DNA from 3 places in the Lentibacillus cibarius genome. Region 3 is predicted to be linked to each of the others. Evidence: riboswitches for the same ligand, from Rfam matches in the RefSeq annotation. Region 3 holds a riboswitch; each other region holds the start of a gene.
What was found. Region 3 has a riboswitch for thiamine pyrophosphate ahead of tenA (thiaminase II). Riboswitches for the same ligand answer to the same signal wherever they lie in the genome.

Region 1 (7,850 bases), 770 kb from region 3:
TTCCGTAATTGAAGGTGTGATGGGATTTTTTGATGGGAAAAACTCAGAAACCAATCAGGGAAGTACGGCAGAAATAAGTATGTTAACGAAGAGTCCGGTTTTGCTCGTCGTCAATTGTGCGGGTATGGCTCGAAGTGCAGCTGCAATTGTAAAAGGTTTTCAACTATTTGATGAGAGTACGAATATTGTTGGTGTCATTGCAAATAAAGTAGGGAGCAAAGGCCATTTTGAATTAGTAAAAAACGCAGTTGAACAGGAATGCCATATTCCAGTAATCGGCTATTTGAAGCGGGAGTTTGATATTAAAATCCCAGAGCGGCACCTTGGCCTCATTCCTTCGATTGAAAGAGGGGAGCTTGATACCTTTTTTGACCAATTGGGAGAGTTAATGCTAGAGACGATTGATGTTGATGTGCTAATAGATATGGCTGTAGCCGAACCAATAAAGTGTAGTCAGCAGCCATCCATGTTTGAAAAGAAAAAAGACAATGTAGCTAAAATTGCCGTGGCCAAAGATGCGGCTTTCAATTTTTATTACCCCGAAAATCTAGAAATATTGGAAGCAAATGGCGGGGAATTGATTTATTTCTCCCCACTAGCAGGTGAGACGATACCGAACGATGTAGATGGACTTTACCTAGGTGGCGGATTCCCAGAAGAGTTTGCTAGTTTACTTGCAAAGAATAAAGAAACCAAATGTTCCGTGAAGGATGCTGTTGATCAGGGATTACCAACACTTGCGGAATGTGGCGGGTTTATGTATTTAACAGATTCAATTAAAACTACCAAAAATCAAACATATTCAATGGCAGGTGTCATTCCTGGAAGGATTCAAATGCAAGACAGGTTAGCTGCGCTAGGGTACAGAGAAGTTCGTGGGAAGCTAGATAATTTTCTCCTCGAAGACCTCGTCGCAAAGGGGCATGAATTTCATTACGGTTCTTTTCATCCAAAAGAAGAAAAGGTTCCTTACGCATATCAAACAACAGGTTTGAGAGGTGTGCGTAACGAAGGTTATTTGAAAAATAATGTAGTTGCCGGGTTTACGCATTTTCATTTCGGATCTTGTCCTAGAATGGTGGAAAATTGGCTGAAGAAATGTATAGCGTATTACGGGAATAGGGGGAAATAATATGTTGAATCAAAATTATTCGGTTCCAATGTTAATTAAGGAAATGGGGCAAGTAAGCCGATATATAAATACACTGACAAAGTTGCTTAGAAGTCTTGGCAGGCTTGAGGAATTAGCCATTTAATTTCAGGAAGATGCAATGACCCGGAAAGAAGCAGAAGACGCACTTAAAGTTGGTTATCAACATTCAATCAGCTACTTTAATGATAGAGGAAATCGCTACGTTTGTTACTGAGGGAGTATTAAATAAACAATAGGAGGAATCAAATGGTACAGAAAAGAAGAAAACGACAGGGCTTAACATTAGTTTATACTGGTGATGGTAAAGGAAAGACGACAGCAGCTATTGGATTAACAGCTCGGGCAGTTGGTCAAGGGTTTAACGTAAAGATTTTACAGTTTATCAAATCACCAAGACGTGCCTATGGGGAGCAAATTACCTTAGAAAAGTTAGGTGTCGAGATAGAGCAGCTTGGCATTGGATTTACATGGACCAAAACCCCAGAAGAACATCGAGAAGCATTAAGAAAAGCATGGCCAAAAGCAAAGGAGATAGTGATGAGTGGAGAATATGACCTTGTTGTCCTAGACGAATTAAACAATGCGTTAGCGATTGACAAATTTCCGATTGATGATGTGTTGCCATTAGAGGAAGTAAAGGACTTAATAAAAAATAAACCAGAACATGTCCACCTCGTTATTACCGGAAGAAATGCCAAACAAGAAATTAAAGATATCGCCGACCTTGTTTCCGTGGTTGATGTGGAAAAGCATTACTATGATAGAGGTATCCCAGCAGTGAAAGGGATTGAGCTTTAAGGGTTAAGTGAAAGTGTTAAAGTGGGTGTAGCGTCAATGGAAAAAGCCGTTCCTTTAATGATTCAGGGTACCCATTCAGATGCCGGAAAAAGTGCTATTGCAACTGCCTTCTGCCGTATATTTACGCAGGATGGTTTTAACACAGCTCCATTTAAGTCTCAAAATATGGCATTGAATGCTTATGTTACAGCTGATGGAAAAGAGATTGGGCGTTCCCAAGGTGTACAAGCAGATGCAGCAGGTGTCATTGCCACAACAGATATAAATCCAATACTAATCAAGCCAACAGGGGCCTGCCAATCCCAAATTGTTGTACATGGCAAGCCATTTAAAAATATGCAGGCAGGCGAATATCGGCAAGATTTTTTCCAACAAGGGTTACGGTTAATAAAAGAATCTTACCATAGATTGTCTGCCAGTTATGATCGAATTGTGATTGAAGGCGCAGGTAGTCCCGCTGAAATCAATTTAAATGATAGAGAGCTTGTCAATATGCGGGTAGCACAAATCGCAAAAACACCAGTTATTTTGGTCGGAAACATTGAAAAAGGTGGGGTTTTTGCCAGTTTAGTAGGAACCTTGCAGCTCCTCCAACCAGAAGATCGTAAACGGGTAGTCGGGGTATCATTAATAAATTTAGAGGAGATGTATCGTTATTACAGCCTGGATTAACGTGGTTTGAAGAATATACCAATATCCCCGTTCTCGGGGTGATTCCACATATCGATAACTTTGTCATGGAGGCGGAGGATTCAGTTGTGTTAGACAGCTATTCTTCTCATAAGGATACATCCAAAGTGATTGATATTGCTGTTATCCGTCATCCGCTGATCACCAACTTTACCGATATGAATCCCTTTTTTGAAGAAACCGATTGTCACGTTCGCTTTGTCCATTCGGCCGATGAATTAGCAGAACCAGATTTACTTGTTTTACCTGGAAGCAAAAACACGTTAGCGGATATGCAATTTTTACACCGAACCGGTCTAGCTGATCGAATACGTGCTTTAGCAGAAAAGAATACGACGATTGTTGGAATCTGTGGAGGTTATCAAATGTTAGGCACGAGCATTATAGATACATATGAGGTGGAGTCATCACATGGGAAGGTTGCAGGATTAGGACTGATTCCGATGCAAACCAAGATGACTAAAGAAAGGACAACGGTTCAGTCGGAAGGACTTGTCCGTTATGGAGAGAAAACCATTTCTGTTACGGGGTATGAGATACATATGGGGGAACCTCATTTTGAAGCTGGGATCAGTCCTTTTATCCAGCTATCAGATCGAACAGAAGGAACCATAACTGAAAACAGGAACATTATCGGCACCTACTTTCATGGCATCTTCCATAATGACTCATTTCGGGAGAACGTTCTGAATGATATAAGGCGTAAAAAAGGATTGGATTCACTTTTAAACCGAACCCCTTATGCTCAAAAAAAGCAGGAAGGTTTTGATTTGTAGCTAAGGTTGTTCGCGATCGCGTTCAACTATCACGTGTGTATCAATTAATGAGTGATTTCCATAAGAATGAATGATAAGAAAAGGAACCTGAAAAGCGGAACTAGCCATATTTCCTTGACATAAATTTCTTAAAACTATAACATTGAATATAACTTAATATATGCACTAGGGGTGTTATTTAACTGAGATGAGTATTACCTCAAACCCTTTGAACCTGAACTAGTTGAAACTAGCGTAGGAAAGTGTAAACTCTAATACATACTTAATAGAGCGATTGGGCCTTATTCTTAATATGTAGTTATTTGGTTTTACGCAACTTTCCTATGGGGAGGTTGCGTATTTTTTATTTAAGTTTCATAAAAAAATAAAAATTTAGGAGTTGTTATGATGACTAGAACAGTATTAGTAACAGGTAGTAGTAGAGGTTTAGGCGCCACTATTGTAAAAACATTGGCACACCAAGGGTTTCAAGTGGTTATCAATTATTATAAAAGTAAAGATGCTGCTGAGAAACTCGTTTCTGAGATTGGTGAAGAGAATGCTATTGCAATTCAGGCTGATGTAACAAAGCGTAAAGAAGTAGATAACCTGATAAAAAAAGCAACGGAATATTTTGATCAAATAGATGTTGTAGTCAACAACGCATTAGTAGACTTCGAATTTGATCCAAACAAACAGAAACCCTTCGCAGAACTCACTTGGGATGATTATCAAAAACAACTCGATGGTACTTTAAAAGCAGCATTTAATGTAGTTCAAAGCGTCATACCTCAATTTATTGAACGGCAAAATGGAAGTATTATAAGTATAGGTACTAATTTATATCAAAATCCCGTTGTACCCTACCACGAATATACAACGGCTAAAGCTGGATTAATAGGTTTTACACGTAATATCGCTTCTGAATTAGGACTATATGGTATAAAAGCGAATGTAGTTTCAGGTGGATTATTAAAAACGACTAACGCCAGTGCTGCTACAACACCAGAAGTATTTGATTTAATTGCTCAATCATCACCATTGAAGAAGGTGACCACACCTCAAGATGTAGCCAATATGGTCGCTTATTTATCTTCGGAAAATGCGAGCGGTATTACAGGTCAAAATTTCACAGTAGATGGCGGTTTGACAATGAACTAATAGCTTAAATTACAATAGATAATCCTTCAAAAAAGGAGTATACAAGACATTAATAATGATGTGTTTTGAGGTGTAAATAAATAACAAAAACTAAAGAAAAACAACTGCACTTAGGTGTTTTGCTGTATGGTTGCGGACACCATCAAGCTGCTTGGTTAATGCCTGATTCAAGCGTTGAACGAATTGGAGACATTTCTTATTATCAGTCCTTAGCGCAGTTAGCAGAAGAAGGTTTCTTTGATGCAGTATTCTTTGCTGATAATCAATCATTTCAAGCTAAAGATTCTAGTGATATGCCAGCATTTTGGTTTGATCCAGTAGTCAATTTAACGGCGATTTCTCAAGTGACAAGTTATGTAGGATTAGTTTCAACAATTTCAAGTACTTTTTCTAATCCTTTCACAGCTTCACGACAGCTATTAAGTTTGGACCATATTACAAAAGGACGTGTTGGCTGGAATCTCGTTACGTCAATGACTGATTTAGAAGCATTGAATCATAGTATGGAAGAACTACCTTCTCATGACAAACGCTATGAGAAGGCAGATGAATTCGCTGCTTTAATGAAAAAGTTATTTTTTTCTTGGGACAGTAATGAGTTTCTGCATAATCGAGAAGAAAGAAAATTGATAAATCCGTCAAATATTCAGCCATTTAATCACGATGGTACCTATTTTAAAGTGTATGGCCCATCCACCACGCCAAAAAGTCCGCAAGGCAAACCAGTATCAATGCAAGCAGGGGCATCTAAACAAGGTATTGCATTAGCCGTAAAATATGCCGATGCAGTCTATGCAGTGTCGTGGAACTTAAAGCAAGCAAAAAATTTCGTAAAAAATTAGATGAACAAGTTAAACAAAGCGAAGGCAACAATAGACATATTAAAGTATTTCCAGGCCTAGTAACTTATGTAGGTCATACTCATGAAGAAGCTTTAGCCAAAAAAGCAGCATTAGATGAGCAATTACCTATTGAAACAGCTTTAAAACGGCTGAGTTTCTTTATTCAACAAGACTGTTCTAATTGGGATATTGATAAAGAAGTACCCCAATTACCACCAGTAGAAGAGTTTACTGGTCCAGTTGGACGTTACGAAACGATACTACAAATTATTAATGATACACAACCTACAGTAAGAGAATTATTAGGATATCTTAATGCAGGCGGTGGTCACCATACGCTGATAGGTACACCCGACGAAATAGTGGATCAGATGGAAGTCTGGTTTGAAGCTGGTGTGGCTGACGGATTTAATCTTATGCCTCCTACATTACCCGGTAGTTTAGAAGACTTTGTTGAACTAATTGTTCCTGAAATGCAAAAAAGAGGCATTTTCAGAAAGAGATATGAAGGTCATACCTTCCGTGAACATTTAGGATTAACATAATAAATTTATAAAATGGCCGTACTGGTTGAAGAGGTAGGATGCTGGTATTAGTATAGAAACCTGAGAATCTTCTCGAAAGAGTAATTATAATTGGAATTACTGTTTCAGACAATGTTTATGTGATAGGGTGTAATAATAAAAAAGGTGAAGAAATGACAAATAAAAAGATGGAAAAACATTAGTGATTAGTTCTGCAATTAGGCCTTCGCACCAAGTTCCGCTAGATGCAAAAACATCTGTACAATATAATTGTATTTCTTAAAAACACCCAATCAATTGTAAATCACTGTTTAAAAGAATGAGAAAAAATAAAGAGCCGTTGATAATGCAAAAACAGGAGACCTGCCGTAAGGAAGAATATTTGTCCTACGGGAGATGGAGGGCGCGAATTTATATTCGACCAGTACTCTAATGCAATTAAAAATGGAAAAAAACACCAATCAGCAGCATCGAAACAGTGCAGACAAGGCTTGTACTGCCGAATACGATTTTTGGCGGGAAAGTTCTCGCACATATTAACGAAATTGCCGTACTGACCAACAATGCGGCATGCTAAAAGTGCTGCTGCTACCGTATCAATTGATTCAGTGGACTTTCTTTCTTCGGAAAGATGGGGGGCTCTCTAACCTTGGAGCTTATGTAACGTATACCGGAAGCAGTTTGATGGGGTCTATGTCAAAGTAAAGGCAAACGATGGCTCACACTCCTTTACACGTTTTTTGTGAAGGCCGACACCGATGACGATAACAGTATTCGAAACACTGTTTTTGATGGTTTCTTTTGGAACATAAATGATAGACGTACTGTCTACTGTCAAACTATAAAAAGTAACCACCCATAGGCCTGGCAATTATAATGAGTGGTTTAAAAAACTTATAATGTGAGCCACCTTAATAGGGCCTCTCCATCTTATATCCAAGCCCACGGATCGTTTTGATATAAACAGGGTGTTTTAAATCAGGTTCAATCTTACCCCTTAAGTGACTGACATGAACATCGACAACCCTCGTGTCTTCCGCAATGTCATAACCCCATACAGCATTTAACAATTGCTCTCTCGACAAAACTTTGCCTCTATGTTTAGCTAAATATGAAAGTAATTCAAATTCCTTCTTTGTAAATTGTAAAGTTTCTCCATTAATCGTTGCTTCATACTGCTCCGGAAAAACAGTTAAGTCTGCAATACGTATAGGCGTTTCATTGATAACCTCTTTTTTAGTTGTTCTTCTCAGGATTGCCTTTACTCTGGCAACCACTTCCTTTGGACTAAACGGCTTGGTCAAGTAATCATCTGCACCTAATTCCAGTCCCAGCACTTTGTCAAGCTCATCACCTTTAGCTGTAAGCATAAGAATTGGTGTATCAATTTTTCTTTGTCTTAACTGCTTGCATACTTCCGTTCCTTCTATTCCGGGAAGCATTAAATCAAGTATTATTAAATCAAAAGGGATACTGGTTGCTTTTTCTAATCCACTTGTTCCCGTATACGCAACTTCGGTCGCAAATCCTGCTCGTTCAACATTGTAATTTAATAGAGTTACTATTGACTCTTCATCGTCCACTATCAGTACTTTTTGACTCATATTACACACCCTTTATAGTAGGTATGGTTCCATCGTATAATGAAAGAATGACTTTGTGCACAATTGGTTTATTAGCAAGTGGCAATTGGTAATAAATTAACCTGTATTGATAAAGGACAATATAAATTTTTTCATTTGTCGGGATTCAATAAATTAGTTTAATTTATACGTTTTGCCTTTTACGAGATATAAAATGTTTTCACCGATATTCGTGATATGGTCAGCGAATCGTTCAATGTAACGGGCACTGAAAGCCATTTGCATCATATACTGGATTTTCTCCTGGTTTGTGGCCGTTTCGTTTAAAATGTCCTTGATAATCA
Region 2 (7,850 bases), 3.0 Mb from region 3:
TAATGTCAGTCGCTTTTTTGAACTGCCTAATGACCCTGACATTGTCATTGCACCGGCACACATGGCAGACTATTTAGCAGTGTCCATAGAAATCACCAAACTGCTTAACCAGTATGTCCCGAAAGAAGCGATTCATCCGTATTCGGTTGATGAGGTCTGGGTAACGGTGAACGGAATGGAGAAATTATTTGGCAGCCGGTGGCAAGTTGCCGCTTCCATCAAACGCGATATCCTGGAAAATTTCGGCATCACCTGTTCAATCGGAATAGGTGACAATAAATTCCTTGCTAAAGTGGTGATGGACCTATACGCCAAAAAAGAGGGCATAGCAGCATGCACGTATGAAGATGTCCGGGAAAAACTATGGCCACATCCAGTGCAGGATATTTGGGGAATCGGCCGGCAAATGCAGCGCAATCTAAACCGGATGGGGATTATTACGCTCGGACAGCTCGCTCGTTTTCCGTTTAAGCAATTAACAAAACGGTTTGGGATTATGGGGGAACAGTTATATTGGCATGCCTGGGGGGTTGACTTAAGTCCTGTCCTCGGCAACTTTACAAAAACAGAACAAAAAGGATTTGGTCATGGCATCTCGTTATTGCGTGATTACTCCAACGATGAAGTAGCTGTCTGTATGCTCGATTTGTGTGAAGAAGTATGCAGAAGAGCACGAACAGCAAATAAAGCCGGCCGAACCATTCATCTTGGTATAGCTTATTCCAAGACGTCAGGAGGCGGGTTTAGCCGATCGAGGTCCATTCCGCTGCCAACCAATAGTACCATGGACATGTATCATGTTTGTATGGAGCTGTTTGGTGAATTTTATGACGGAACAAGTGATATAAGACATGTTTATGTAACATTGGGCAATCTGCATGACGACTATGGTGATGCGCAATTGAGTTTATTTGAAGACACTGCCGGAAAAAAAGCTATCGGCTACGTGATGGATAACATTCGTGCAACATACGGATCCACTGCCATTTTACGTGCTACAAGCTATACAAAAGCGGGAGTTACTATCGACCGAAGCGCAAAAATAGGTGGGCATCAAGCATGATACCAATCGTCAATTAACTCCACCTCACAAAAAATTGACGTTCATCTTATTTTTCCAGCTCATCTTTATCTATCATTCTTACAAAATCAGTATTTTTATCATGAAAACACCCTTTGGACAATGATATCCAAAGGGAAGTGTTTTATTTCTAAGGGAAGCCCTTGGCGCAATGTCAGCAATTGTGTTGTGGCATAGAATAATACAACCAAAGTCATCTCATTCATATTCGTTCCACACGTCTCTAGGCGAGATATTTGTGATAGAGTGATTTTGCCTTTACTTCATCATTTGTCCCATGCACAAGTACACGACCATCCTTAAACATCACCATGCGATTCTCACCGGTCTTAAATTGCAATAAAAAGTCATTCTGTTCTACTTTGCCAAGTTTGGATAAGGATGCGGCAACAGTCTCCAAATCCCTTTGTTCGTTTGCTGCCGGCCGAATTTGCACGGTATCCCGGCCGCAAAGGACTGCAGTCTTCATTTTATTGTCATACGTCAAGAATGGATAAGTCGCCTCGGATCCGCATGATGAACATGCTGCCTTTTTTACTTTAGAAACGTTGATTGATGCGTGCTGGTTTGTCCATAGATCAAAGGAAATTAATTCACGGCGTACGTATTCCCAGTTTTCTGTTAATATCTTAAGTGCTTCAGCCGTTTGATGGGCAACGACTAACTGTACAACCGGAGAAATCACCCCTCCCGTATCACAGGTCATGCCACCAATAGGAACATCTTCCATCAGACAATGCAGGCATGGTGATGTTCCCGGAATAACGGTAAAACTGACGCCGTAACTGGCAACAATTGAACCGTAAATCCATGGAATTGCATATTTCTGCGATATATCATTCATAATCATACGAATGTCAAAATTGTCAGTAGCATCGATGATTAAATCGATCCCATGAACAAATTGTTCCATTTCTAAAGGTGTAATATCAACAATGTGTGCGTTAATTTTCACGTCGGAATTGATTGTTTCCAACCGTTTTTTTGCAGCAATTGCTTTAGGCATATGATTTCTGGCGTCTTCCTCGGTGTATAATTGCTGGCGTTGCAGGTTGCTCCATTCGACATAATCACGATCTGCTATAGTAATAGTGCCAACGCCGGACCGGACCAATATTTCCGCATTTCCGGTACCGAGCGCCCCCGCACCAATAACTAATACGTGCTTATTTTGCAGCAGTGCTTGACCTTCCTCGCCAATGCCGGAAAATAACATCTGTCTGGAATAGCGTTCCTGCATTATACACTGATTCCTTCCATTGGACTGCTGGCAGTTGCGTATCGTTTTTTCGGAATACGCCCTGCCTCATAGCCAAGCCGTCCCGCTCGAACAGCCAGCTTCATCGCTTCAGCCATTTTAACAGGGTGTGCTGCAGCAGAAACCGCTGTGTTCAACAATATACCGTCAGCACCGAGCTCCATTGCCGCCGTTACATCATTAGGGGAACCTATTCCGGCATCAACAATAATAGGAACAGTTGCTTGCTCAATAATTAAGCTTAAATTAAGAGGATTAATAATACCTTGACCAGAGCCAATCGGTGATGCACCGGGCATAATCGCGTGTGCACCGGCATCGGCAAGCCGTTGGGCGAGCACAACATCATCCGACGTGTATGGCAAGACTGTAAACCCTTCCTTTACCAGTTCTTCTGTTGCTTTTAATGTTTCAACAGGATCGGGAAGCAACGTCTTGTCACAGCCGATTACTTCCACTTTAATCATGTCACAAAGACCGGACGCTTTCGCCAGCTTTGCCGTACGAACAGCTTCCTCAGCCGTTTTCGCTCCCGCTGTATTTGGAAGCAGGCTGTACTTTTCCACGTCAAGTTTCTCCAAAAAGTTTGGCTGTGATGGCTCAAAAATGTTCATCCGTCGTACCGAAAAAGTCAGTACTTCTGTTTCCGAGACATCCACTGCCTCTTTTTGTGTATCGAAATCCGGATATTTTCCTGTACCTAAAAATAGTCTTGAATGAAATTGTTTATCTCCAATAGTTAACATCTCAACCGCCTCCTACAAATTGTACGAACTCAATTTTGTCACCGTCTGTTATTTGCTTATCAACGTGAGTAGATTTTTCTAAGATATCGCCATTATGTTCCACAATGACACCGGGATTCGTGATATTCAAATGCAGCTTGACATCTTCAATCGTTTTCACTGTTTCCGGCACATGTATCTCATTGCCATTTACGTTTAGCTTCACGAGTTCACCTCCTCCAAAAGCTTACGGTCAATCGCAAACGTATCATCAACTGGTTTGCCTTCTAATAAGTCAGCTACAAGTATACCTGTAATCGGACTAAGCAGAATCCCATTCCGAAAATGGCCGGCTGCAACAGATAAGCCATTTACATGAGGGCACCTACCAATGTAAGGTAAGTCGTCACCTGTTTGCGGTCGGATACCTGCCCAAGCATTTTCCCATTTGGCCTCCTTCAACGCCGGAATCATGTTTGTAGCATTTGCTATCAGGCCTGACAAGCCATGCAAATGTACAGTTTGATCGAAATCACCGGGCTTTTGTGTGGCGCCAATGATCAACCTTCCTCCAGACTTTGGTACAATGTAACCATTTGTCAGAAAGATACTAGAGGATATCATTTGCTGATCATGCTGAACTGCAAAACATTCCCCTTTCACAGGATAAACATCTAGTGATTCACCGGCTTTTTGGAGGATGTGGCTGCTCCATGCTCCACCTGCAACAACTATTTCCTCGGCATAATAGGTACCGGCAGTAGTTTTGACCCCAATAATACGATTATCTTTCCGTATAAAACTGTCGACTTTCGTATATTCCAGCATATCTGTACCTAAAACAGCGGCCGATTGAGCAAAAGCTTTAGACAATAGCGGCGCAGAAACCTGTCCGTCATTCGGTATATAGAAACCACCTAAGGCAGCAGCAGAAAGTTCCGGTTCTTTCATCCTTATTTTTTCTGCCGATAACCATTCCGCCTCTTGCCCCATCGATCGCTGTAGTGCTGCAACAGATTTTAAATGGGTAAGTTCATCTTCTGTTTGGGCCACTTTTAAAATACCGGTTTGTTTGAGTTCGATATCTATGCCGGAGAGGGATTTTAGTTCCTCAGCTACCACCGGAAACATCGCCCTGCTTTGTTGGGCCAATGGAAAAAGCTGATGATCACCTTCCAGTTCTGACTGCGCACCTAACATTCCTGCTGCCGCGCTGGAGGCCTTTTTCGCCATCCCATCTTTTTCAATGATCAGCACTTGCATGTTTCGTTTACTTAGTTGATATGCAATGGAACTTCCCATCACTCCCCCGCCAACGATAATTGCGTCATAATGCTGTTTCATTTTATTCCCCCTGCTAGACATTCTTGATATTTCTTCACAGCTTTCAGTGGATCTCGCGCCAGCAAAATTCCTGACAAAACCGCAATACCACTGGCACCACTTTGCAAAACAAGTTGAGCATTTTCGGGCGTTATTCCGCCAATGGCAATAACGGGTGCCGTTGTGTTATGGGTAACTTCCTCCAGTTGTTTCACCCCTCTAGGTGCTATTCCTGGTTTTGAACCGGTTTCAAAGATATGCCCATAAATGAGATAATCTGCACCATGACCGGCGGCATCAATAGCTTCCTTAACTGAATGAACCGAACAGCCAACGCGCAAGTGACGATAGAATTTTTTTACCTCCGTTACGTCCATGCTTTCATTGGTAAGCTGAATTCCATATGTTTTCATCACGTGTGCTACATTAACACGAGTGTTCACAACGAGTTTGTTACGGGGAACACCTTCTTCAATAAGTAAATCAATTGCTTCTATCATTTCATTATCTGTCCACGAAGGTTCGCGGAGATGAACGAAGTCTATATATGGATGTATATCCTTTATAATCGACACAAATTGCGCTCTAGTCTGTTGCCCGGTCGAAATCACATGAAGCTCTTTAATCGCAACCCCTCCCTTTCGGACGTTCAGCTAAACACAAAAAACCACTTTCCTGTATCAATCCGGAAAGTGGTTAGCTCGGTAATTTAATAGATAAACGACCTCGTCCCACCACTTCCCTGCGCCGGTATTAACCGTGTCAAGTTCAAAGAGTCCCAAAGTCAAGCACTTTGATCTCAGCCTTTTAGAAAGGCACCCCTAGTGGAAATCGCAAAATTATTAAGTTATGAATTAAATTTATCACGAAGATTTTAAAATGTCAATTAAATATTTTGTCCTCATAGTTCAACGTAACTAATCGTTAAAAAAGTATAGCAAAAGGTGGGCGGTCTCTAACTACGCTTTTTTACACGGAAACACTTGTAAGGCGTTTTTTATAGTACTGTTGTAAAGTGGCAACAGAAAAATCATCATCAGCTTGCCAACATTCCATTACTGTTTTTAATGTGTCGATACAGGTAAATAACGCTACTTGGTTGTTCGTTGCCAATTTTCTGGCCACATCGCCACTTTTTTTCTGCTGTACACCTGATGGAATAATCACCGCACCTGCAAGTGACCGTTCGTGAAATAGCGTGTGCAACGCTTCCGGGCTGTTAGCCACCGTTTCGTTTTCGATTCCGCATGCTCGCAGATAAGAACTTGTTCCGGGTGTTGCCAATAAATGAAATCGCGCAGCCAGTTTTTCCAGCAATGGGGCGGCTAAGATTTTTTCTCTGTCAGCAATAGAACAGAAAAGACCGGTTTTCGATGGGTTTGTCTCCAGTGTAAGGGAAGGTATACCCGTTGCTTTAGCAAGCGCTTTTTCATAGCTTGTATCTAGTCCAAGTATTTCCCCTGTTGATTTCATAACAGGACCTAATAATGGATCCATCCCTTCCATCTGAGCCGAAGAAAAGACTGGTGCTTTTACTGCATAGTATCCAAGTGTTTCAGGCAATACATCCTTTCCAAGCATCATACCAAGTTGTACATGGACAGCATTATCGACCATAGCTGTATCCGTAAGTTTGCTGACCATTGGAACTGTTCTGGAAGCACGTGGATTTACTTCTAACACATAAACGGTATCATCACTGACAACAAATTGAATATTTATCATACCGACAATGTTTGTTTTTTGGCAAATGGCTTTTGTGTAATCCAGCAATTTTTCCTGTTGCCTTACGGTTAAATGAACAGGAGGCATAACAGCAATACTATCGCCGGAATGTACTCCTGCCCGTTCAATGTGCTCCATTATAGCAGGGACCATAATGTTTTGCCCGTCACTGACACAGTCCAATTCCACCTCAAGGCCTTGAATATATTTATCAATCAAAATCGGCCAGCTTCGTTCATTCAGCTGTTTTATTTCTTGGAGGTAGGAATCCAAGGCATGTTCATGGTAAATAATCTGCATTAACTCCCCACCAATAACATAGGAAGGCCTTACAAGCACAGGGTACCCAATTTTTTCAGCACGCAACTTTATATCATCCATACGATAAGCCATTTCTCCCTGAATATGCGGAATGTTCAATTGGTGTAGTATTTTGTAAAATAGATTGCGATCTTCCAACTGATTTACGGTATCAATCGGTGTTCCATAAATATATACACCTGCTTCTGCTAATTCTTCGGCAAGATCAAGTGCTGTTTGGCCGCCAAATTGAATCAGCGCACCGGATATATTCTCATATTGAATAACGGATAAAACATCTTCAGCTGTTAATGGTTCAAAATAGAGGTGGTCCGCCACAGAACTATCTGTACTTACCGTTTCCGGATTATTATTGATTATCACGGTTGTATACCCCGCCTTTTTTAAAGCATACGCGGCATGGACACAACTATAATCAAACTCCATTCCTTGCCCGATGCGAATTGGTCCCGAGCCTATAATAAGCACTTTATCCTTCTCGTTAGGCTGTGATTTCGTATAAAGGTCTCCTTGCCATGTGGAATAGTAGTATGGTAAATGATTTTCAGTTATAACCGTTTGATACGCAGGGGTTAGTCCCATACTGTTTCGTTTTTCTCTAATTGCACTTTCAGTTGTCTGTAAACATGCAGCCAACGCTGTATCACTGATTTGCAGTTCTTTCGCTTGTATCATCATTTCTTGTGAAATAGATTGCAGAGACATGGTTGTCAGCTGTTCCTCCATTTCCACAATGTGATTAATATTCTCCAGAAAGAACGTGCTGATTGCTGTCATTTCTTCGAGTTCTTGTATTGTTTTTCCTCGGCGAAGTGCCTCAGCAACTGCGAATAGTCTTAGGTCAGTTGGTGCTTGCATGTGTTCAAACAACGCTGTTTCTTCCAAATCACCTACCATAGAATGCCGGAAGCTGTACATGTTACAATCTAATGAACGAATGGCCTTGTTTAAAGCTGCAGCAAATGAACGGTCAATTGCCATCGTTTCCCCTGTTGCCTTCATTTGGGTACCCAATGTCCGGTTTACTTCAGGAAATTTATCGAAAGAAAAGCGCGGTATTTTCACGACCGTATAGTCAATTTCAGGCATATAGACAGCTTTATCCTGGACAGGAAAATAATCTTTCAAATGACTATTAAGTGCACATTTCGTCGCTAGCAAAGCAATCGGACAGCCGGTTGCTTTGGAAGCTAACGCGGAAGATCGGCTAACACGCGGATTTACCTCAATTACATAATAATCATTTGTTGATGGTGACATGGCAAATTGTATGTTACAAGCCCCTACAATCCCTAAATTACGGATAATTTTTACGGCTGCATCACACAACAGCTTATTCTGTGTTTGTGACAGTGTTTGAACTGGTGCCGTAACAACAGAATCACCCGTATGTACACCAACAGGGTCAACGTTTTCC
Region 3 (7,850 bases):
AATCATACAACAACCGCCCTGTTTGCTTGTTCTTCGTAGTCCTATGTCTAAATATACACCATCTGCAGCTAGTCGGCTGATTGTCTGAAGCGTTGTTGCGGTAAAATAGTTCGCACGATGACAGGCACGTTTTTGACGTACGAATCCTTTTTGTAGTATGCACCCAGATTTCCTATTGCACGCCCAACTAGCAGCCAATGCCAAAGGATGGAGGTGCTGTTAGGGATAACTGGTTCGTTGTTTTTTCATACAGCACAATCCAAACATTCACTGCCCTACACAAGCACCTTGCTGTTGGTATGCTTTTTTGAATATTTGACTAATAAACGCTCGCACTCCTCCCATTCTGGGGAACCGACCGCATGCGACGTTGCTGTCTGCTGCTGTTTTTGTTGTCTGTTACGTTCCTGCTTTTGTTTTCGTTTCTGAAACCAGCCGGGTATAACTTCACTGCCGGCAGTCGAGGGACGTTGATGCTGTTGCTGCAGTTGGCGGTTACGGAAGGCAGCTTCATTCGCAGCTACCTGTTCAACGGTCGTAATACCTTTTTTGGACCAGGCTTTTAGAATGCCTTTTACATATTGCCATCTGGGCTTTTGTTGGTCCAAGGCACGTTGCATGGCCTCAAGTACAAGCGGTTCACCGATGTCGTTGATCCAATGGCAGATATCATCGGCAGTGTAAGAACTAGCCATGCCAAAATAATCCTGGTAAAACCGGATGGCATCAGTTGTCGTTGTTGTTTGTTTTGTTTTATGTTTTATTTTATTTTTGTTTATGTATTGTTTAACTAATGGGTCCGCATTGTGGTCCGTGTTGTGGTCCACGTTGTCCTCCGCATAGTGGACCATGTTGTCTGCCGTATAGTGGTTCTTGTTGTGGTGCGCACTGACTTTTGTACTGTTAGTGGTACTGTGGTCCGTGTTGTGGTCCATATTGTCCTTCACATTGTGGACCAGGCTATCTTTGGTCGTGTGGGCTGCACGTTGGTTCGTATTGTGGTTCATATTATCTTCGTTCATTTGGTGTGCTGCTTGGTTCTCGATAGGTTCGTTGACGGGCTGTTCCAATGAGTCATGAGTAAAATGTGCTGATTGCTCTGCTTGGGACGGCTGCGTCTGCCATTGGGTTTCAGAAGCAGGGATTGTGTCTTGTTTCGCATCCGTTTCTACGTCCATGAAACTATTAACTTGGCACATTGGTTTAATTTGTGAAATCATTTGATAGACAGCGGCCTGCCTTCCGCTCCGTGATGTTACGCGGATGTAGCCTTTTTCTTGCAGCTCATCGCGTGCGCGTTTAAACGACGAGCCTTTGATACCGGATTTTAACTCAATAATGGAAACAGGAACGGAGAACGTTTTTTGCCATCCGGATAGATTATTGAAATGCATTAATGTGTTCCAAAGTGCGACAGCCGATCCGGACAGTGGATTGAAAATTATTTGCTGGTAAAAAGCGTTTAATTCTTTTAAGTAGTTCATATGAATGCTCCTTTATATTTTTACGTATGTGTTAAATGTCCTTATCATCCAGCGACAACATGTGACGAAAATGCGGGTCCTTTAATTTCTTCTTCACTTGCCGCCCCCAATTTTTCACCGCGTCAACAGTTGTGTTTTCCTGTTCGGCGATTGTTTTATAGGACATTTCTTGGATAATAGCGTAATAGACCCATTTCCATTGCTTGTCCGTCAGTTGGGACTGAAGATTTTTCCAAAGATTGGAATCAGCCAGCTGGAGTTGGTGATTGGCCGCTATGGGACGGGCGCCCTCCGTGCCTCGGTGGTAATTGCCGTCAGTGTATTGTGTGTGTTGCTCGTGAACGGTTTGCTGAAGAATCTCATGTTGTCTGGTATCATGCCGCATACGATCAATCAGACGGTTTCGGATGATATAGTTGAAGTACGTTGCCATGGGCCCCTTGTCCGGTTGATACGTTTCAAACGCATTCCAAAGTGCGACTAACCCCTCCTGAAAAAAGTCATGATGCGGGTCACGGATGTTCATTTTGTGAATCTGATAATGAATTCGCCGCTCGTTTTGCTGAAAAATCTCCTCAAATGTCAGTTTTTTGTCCATGTGATTACTCCTTTATGATTTTGGATAGAACGCTTCTACTCCTATAATCGAAAAAAGAAGTCAAAAAGTGTCATGGTAATGAAAAAAGTTTTGTCTTTTTTGTGACATTTTGTGTTGAGATGGGTCTGAAAAGGAGAGAGGGGACCATTACTTAGTCGTTCAGTTTTGGGAGTACAATTTTATTATAAAGTCGTATAAATAACCGTAAAAAAAATCGTAAAGTATTTGTAGGTGCTTTCACATGGCACAAATGTAGCGATCATATAAAATAGTTTCAATAGACGTCGCATTCATTTATAATAAAAGGCACCTTGAACCATTGTTTCTTAGACAGTCACTTTAAAAAGGAGAGATACACATGAGCAACAAAATTAAATTGGGAGTCGTCGGTTATGGTAATCTGGGAAAAGGCGCAGTAAAAGCCATTAAAGCAACTGAAGACCTGGAATTAGTTGCCGTTTTCACCAGAAGGGATCCGGAAGCATTGAAACTTGATGATCCTGATGCTAAAGCTGTACATATTGATAACGCAGGCAATTACCAAAATGACATTGATGTAATGCTGCTTTGTGGTGGATCGGCAACAGATTTACCCGAACAAACCCCATACTTTGCAAGCATGTTTAACACAGTGGACAGTTATGATACGCATGCAAAAATTCCCGAGTTTTATCAAATGGTCAATGAAGTTGCAACAAAACATCATACAACTGCTATTATCTCAACAGGCTGGGATCCGGGCTTGTTCTCTCTAAACCGCGTAATGGCTGATGCGATTTTACCTAACGGAGAAAACTATTCATTTTGGGGAAAAGGACTCAGCCAGGGACACTCTGATGCGGTAAGAAGAGTTAACGGTGTGAAAAATGGTGTCCAATATACCATTCCATCCGAGGAAGCAATTGAACAAGTACGCAGCGGTGCCAACCCGGAATTAACCAAATCGGGGAAACATCGCCGTGTTTGCTATGTTGTCGCTGAAAAGGATGCGGACAAAGCAGCAATCGAAAATGAAATCAAAACCATGCCGAACTATTTCGCCGATTATGACACAGAAGTGAATTTTATTTCCGAGGAAGAATTGGAACGTGACCATTCTAAGGCACCACACGGTGGCTTTGTGATTCGAAGTGGCAATACAGGAGAAGCTAACAAACAAATTTACGAGTTCTCGCTCACATTAGACAGCAACCCTGAATTTACGTCCAGTGTGTTAGTCGCATATGCAAGAGCTGCCCATCGAATGAGCCAGGAAAATCAATTTGGTGCCAAAACAGTTTATGATGTCGCACCAGCTTATATTTCACCACGATCAGCAGAGGCGTTAAGAAGGGATTATTTATAAGGAGTAATTGCAGCTGCACAGGGCTGACTCAAACAGCCATTCAGTTTTAGCAAAGAGAATATAAAATAACAAATTTATTGCGATGCAAATCACAAGTGGTTTAGCATCCTTTTTTTATTGTTATGACAATCTTAAGTTTCATTTGCATAATGAAATAACATACCAACTGCCATACTTATCTGCTAAATCCTTGTTATTTTCAATGTTATTTAATGCGAAAATTATAGTATTCTAGGTGAAAAGAGATGATTAATGTGACTGCATTGTTGAACGCATGGGACTGTAAAACGTACAAAAGTTTCCAGGGGAACAGAAGAAGTAAGAGGTAATCTGTGACAGGAACTCTAAAAAAGCAATCACAAGTGAAGTTCGACAGTAAAAAATTGATTAGAAGTTTTTTTAAAATAGATACCGAAGAAAATATTAAGATGATTTCTATAACAAGTATTTTAAATTACTTTTTTGTACTCTTAAATTGAACCACGGAGAGCGTAAAATAGTTTGTGTAAATGAATATACCTAAACGATGGTCATAGAAAAAGGAAGACCTTTTCCTGTAGAATAGAGTTAGCACACAAAACCCACAGGAGGTCTTCCCTATGAGTCATCTTACTACAGATTTGCTAGAAGGACTAGCCCAAAAGCAGGATATTGAAGAAATTTTTCGCCATCACTTGGAAACAGCCATCAATCAGCTTTTAAAACACGAATTAACGGCTTTCCTGGACTATGAGCCTTATGAGCAGGCCGGCGTTAACTCCGGTAATTCCCGTAACGGGTTCTATGACCGAACGTTCAAAACGGAATACGGCAGCCTTGAGCTGCATATTCCCAGAGACCGCAACGGTTCCTTTCAGCAACAAACGCTGGCGCCTTATAAACGTTCTAACGACACGCTGGAACAATTTGTAATCCATTTGTACGAAAAGGGCATAACGACGGATGAAATTGCTGATTTGATCGAAAAAATGTATGGTCAACATTATTCCAAACAGACCGTTTCAAATCTGACACAGCTTGTGTCAGAAGATGTTCAGGCATTCCATGAGCGAACCCTGGAGCGACGTTATGTGTGCATTTATCTGGATGCCACCCAGATCCCGATTCGTCGTCAAAGCGTTGAAAAAGAATCGGTCTATATTGCCATTGGCATTGCAGAAGATGGCGGCAAAGAAGTACTGGACTTTACCATTGCCCCAACGGAATCCGCCAATGTGTGGGAGGAGTTGGTACAGCACTTATCTGAACGCGGTGTTGAACATGTCCTTCTCTTTATTTCGGACGGCTTGAACGGCATGACAGATGCCTTGCATCGTGTCTACCCAAAAGCCAAACATCAGGTGTGCTGTGTCCATGTTTCCCGCAATATCGCTAACAAAGTTCGTGTGAAAGATCGTGCGGCTATTCTGGATGATTTCAAGGCTATTTACGAAGCTGAGGACCGCCAGCAAGCTCTTAGTGCCCTGGACCAATTTCAAAATAAATGGCACAAAACGTATCCTCGCGCTGTCGACGCAGTGATGAGACAGGATCGCTTATTAACGTTCTATGATTTCCCGGTATCCATCCGTTCCAGTATTTATACCACAAATCTCATCGAAGGATTTAACAAGGAAATCAAACGCTACGTCAAACGCAAAGAACAATTTCCCAACGAGGATGCCCTGGAACGTTTTCTGGTAACCCAATTTTTGGATTACAACCATAAATTCGGTATGCGGTGCCACAAAGGATTTGGAAAGGCGAAGCCCGAACTACTGCAGATGTTTGAAGCGCTGGAAAATCAGGCTTAACACCGCCATCCTTGACCCTGCTTGCGGTCGTGGTGGTGTGTACATGGCGGCTGGGCAAAATAAAGCCCTCAAGGGGCTCCATCCGCACACCGAGCGTACCACGACCGATCTCTTCTACGTTCTCGCTGGCCGGGTCCCTGAACCCAACACAGCGAATCACGAAGAAGAGGCGCAGGGTCAAGGACAAGCAGCTGCCGCTGTGGCTTAGAGCAGCCACCTAATCTTGAAACTTTGAAAAACAATGGCTAACCTTCTACAGGAATAGGGTCATTTACACAAAATTATTGACGCCCCCGAACCACGTAGACCATTACTTAGTTGACTTTCTCACTTAAGATTGGTAAGATGATTTTGAAAATAATAAATGTTTCCGCTAGGGGTGCCCTTTTAGAAGGGCTGAGATTAAAGTGATACTTTAGAACCCTTACAACCTGATCTGGTTCATACCAGCGGAGGGAAGTGGTATCGTCGCTTGTCTATGTTTATGAAAAATGGTTTCTTTCCATAAATGGACGTAAGCAGCGAACCTTCCCCTCCTCAATCTGTCGGAAACAGTAAAAGAGGAGGATTTTTTAATGAAATTTTCAGAAACACTGCGAGAGGCAACGAAACAAAGCTGGGAGATGAGTCTGCATCATCCGTTTGTTACGGGAATTGCAAATGGTGATTTGCCACTGGAGACGTTTAAGTATTATATTCTCCAGGACATTTACTATTTGAAGCATTACGGGAAAGTGCATGCGATGGCAGCCGCGCAGGCAAGGGATTTCGAGACGACGGCGTTACTTGCGGATAAAGCGAAGATGACGGCACAGGCTGAATTGACGGTTCATGAGGAACATGCACGCGTTCTGAACATTACGAAGGAGGATATGGCGCAGTTTAAACCAGCCCCGACGGCATACGGGTATACATCTCACTTGTACCGGGCTGCTCTCTCAGGCAGCCTCGGGCAGACGATTGCTGCGGTACTTCCTTGTTATTGGCTGTATGCGGACATTGGCCAGGTTTATCAGAACGCGGTACCGCAGGAAGAAATCTATCAAAATTGGATTCAAATGTATGCAAGCGAATGGTTTCAAACTTCGACCCAGGAAATGATTGATCTGCTGGATGCACTGGCGGAAGAGGCCAGTGAACAGGAAAGAGAAGCCATGAAAGAACAATTTGTTATTGCCAAAGAATACGAGCTTGCATTCTGGGAAATGTCCTATACGAAAGAAACGTGGCTTTCCAGCAGAATGGCCGTGCGACAATAAGTATACGTGGCATAGCGATGTGCCGCTATACCAACGTGAAACAATCCCCATCTGTACAGGTGGGGATTTGTTATGGTTAAAGTATATAATGTTTTGTCCTGGAAATGATGAGAATGATCGGGAGAAGGAGGATATACCATGTGCCACTTACCGGAGCCATTACACTTATCATTTTATCACCAGCCGACCCTCCAACTGGCGCAGTCACTGCTAGGAAAATTGCTGCTGAAGGAAACAAAGGAGGGGGTTGCCGGCGGTTTGATTGTGGAAACGGAAGGCTACATTGGGCCTGGTGATCGTGCAGCCCATAGTTTTAATCACCGTCGCACGAAACGAACGGAAATCATGTTCGGTGAGGCTGGTTATACATATACGTATTCGATGCATACGCACTGTCTCTTTAATGTTGTGAGCGGCCAGATTGACGCGCCGGAAGCTGTATTGATTCGCGGTGTGGAGCCGTATATTGGCCAGGAATTAATGGAACCACGGCGGCCCAAAGCGAAAAAGAAAAAAGAATGGACGAATGGCCCCGGCAAATTAACGAAAGCGCTCGGCATCACGATGGATGATTATGGACATGCACTTAATCAGCGTCCGCTGTGGATTGCTCCGGGGAGAAGTGTGGATGTTTCAGAAATTGCTGCTGGTCCACGGATCGGGATTGGAAACGCCGGGGAGGCAAAAGACTATCCATGGCGCTTTTGGATCCGCGACAATGCGTTTGTTTCCAGATGAAGAAACGCAAGCGTCCTCGAAGGCTAAAAACGTCACGTCCTTGAAAAAGAAAACCACTTTTGAATGGGAAGATGTGTCGATGATTCCCCGTAAAGCGTTGATAATTGCAGCTAAAGCGTTGATGTTGCGCCGTGAAGCGTTGATAATTGCAGCTAAAGCGTCGATGTTGCGCCGTGAACCGTTGATATCCGTTGCTAAAGCGTTGATGTTTGCCGCACACCGGTTGATATCTGCTTTTGAAATTGCGATACGCCTTCAGTACCGGCAGGCTAAAACCGCGACATCCTGTGCGGGCGCCTGCACTAGCGCGTCGAAGCTGGACATGGCTGATTTGGAACCTCAGCTGTCCACAGCAACCAAATCTACCATTATCTAGATAGTAAAAAAGCGAACAGTGTGGGTGCTGTTCGCTTCGTGTGGCTGCCTCCCTGGGACTAGAAGATCGTCTCCGAGGTCCTATTCAGCGGTGATAAATGCATCTTCAACGCCTGCTTTTTTGACTTCCTCTAGTCGTGCTTTGGCGTTATCTCGTACGAAGAAGGCACCGGCCTGTATGCGGTACCAACGCTTGCCGGAAATGGTAACTGCCGCGACAAATGACTCGATTCCTTTTGACCGAAGATGGGCTGTCCG

Region 1: it holds a riboswitch for thiamine pyrophosphate, as region 3 does, so the genes downstream of both, FFL34_RS11555 (3-oxoacyl-ACP reductase) here and tenA (thiaminase II) in region 3, are expected to answer to the same signal.
Region 2: it holds a riboswitch for thiamine pyrophosphate, as region 3 does, so the genes downstream of both, FFL34_RS00425 (thiamine phosphate synthase) here and tenA (thiaminase II) in region 3, are expected to answer to the same signal.

Annotation. Positions count from the first base shown of each region.
Region 1 is NZ_VCIA01000001.1:2,343,743-2,351,592, forward strand. Features, by position in the region: gene FFL34_RS11535 (cobyrinate a,c-diamide synthase) at 1-1,132, shown strand, start outside; gene FFL34_RS18640 (nicotinate-nucleotide--dimethylbenzimidazole phosphoribosyltransferase) at 1,134-1,256, shown strand; gene cobO (cob(I)yrinic acid a,c-diamide adenosyltransferase) at 1,400-1,951, shown strand; partial or broken gene FFL34_RS11550 (cobyric acid synthase) at 2,009-3,417, shown strand; TPP riboswitch at 3,575-3,675, shown strand; gene FFL34_RS11555 (3-oxoacyl-ACP reductase) at 3,805-4,557, shown strand; partial or broken gene FFL34_RS11560 (LLM class flavin-dependent oxidoreductase) at 4,638-5,944, shown strand; gene FFL34_RS11570 (response regulator transcription factor) at 6,835-7,527, opposite strand; gene phoU (phosphate signaling complex protein PhoU) at 7,681-7,850, opposite strand, start outside.
Region 2 is NZ_VCIA01000001.1:73,221-81,070, forward strand. Features, by position in the region: gene FFL34_RS00400 (Y-family DNA polymerase) at 1-1,063, shown strand, start outside; gene FFL34_RS00405 (thiazole biosynthesis adenylyltransferase ThiF) at 1,305-2,321, opposite strand; gene FFL34_RS00410 (thiazole synthase) at 2,321-3,085, opposite strand; gene thiS (sulfur carrier protein ThiS) at 3,087-3,290, opposite strand; gene thiO (glycine oxidase ThiO) at 3,287-4,408, opposite strand; gene FFL34_RS00425 (thiamine phosphate synthase) at 4,405-4,998, opposite strand; TPP riboswitch at 5,110-5,220, opposite strand; gene carB (carbamoyl-phosphate synthase (glutamine-hydrolyzing) large subunit) at 5,357-7,850, opposite strand, start outside.
Region 3 is NZ_VCIA01000001.1:3,113,985-3,121,834, forward strand. Features, by position in the region: gene FFL34_RS15240 (DnaD domain-containing protein) at 276-1,484, opposite strand; gene FFL34_RS15245 (sigma-70 family RNA polymerase sigma factor) at 1,516-2,082, opposite strand; gene FFL34_RS15250 (diaminopimelate dehydrogenase) at 2,441-3,427, shown strand; gene FFL34_RS15255 (IS256 family transposase) at 4,027-5,220, shown strand; TPP riboswitch at 5,586-5,695, shown strand; gene tenA (thiaminase II) at 5,796-6,479, shown strand; gene FFL34_RS15265 (DNA-3-methyladenine glycosylase) at 6,618-7,217, shown strand; gene FFL34_RS15270 (hypothetical protein) at 7,198-7,593, shown strand; gene FFL34_RS15275 (N-acetylmuramoyl-L-alanine amidase) at 7,674-7,850, opposite strand, start outside.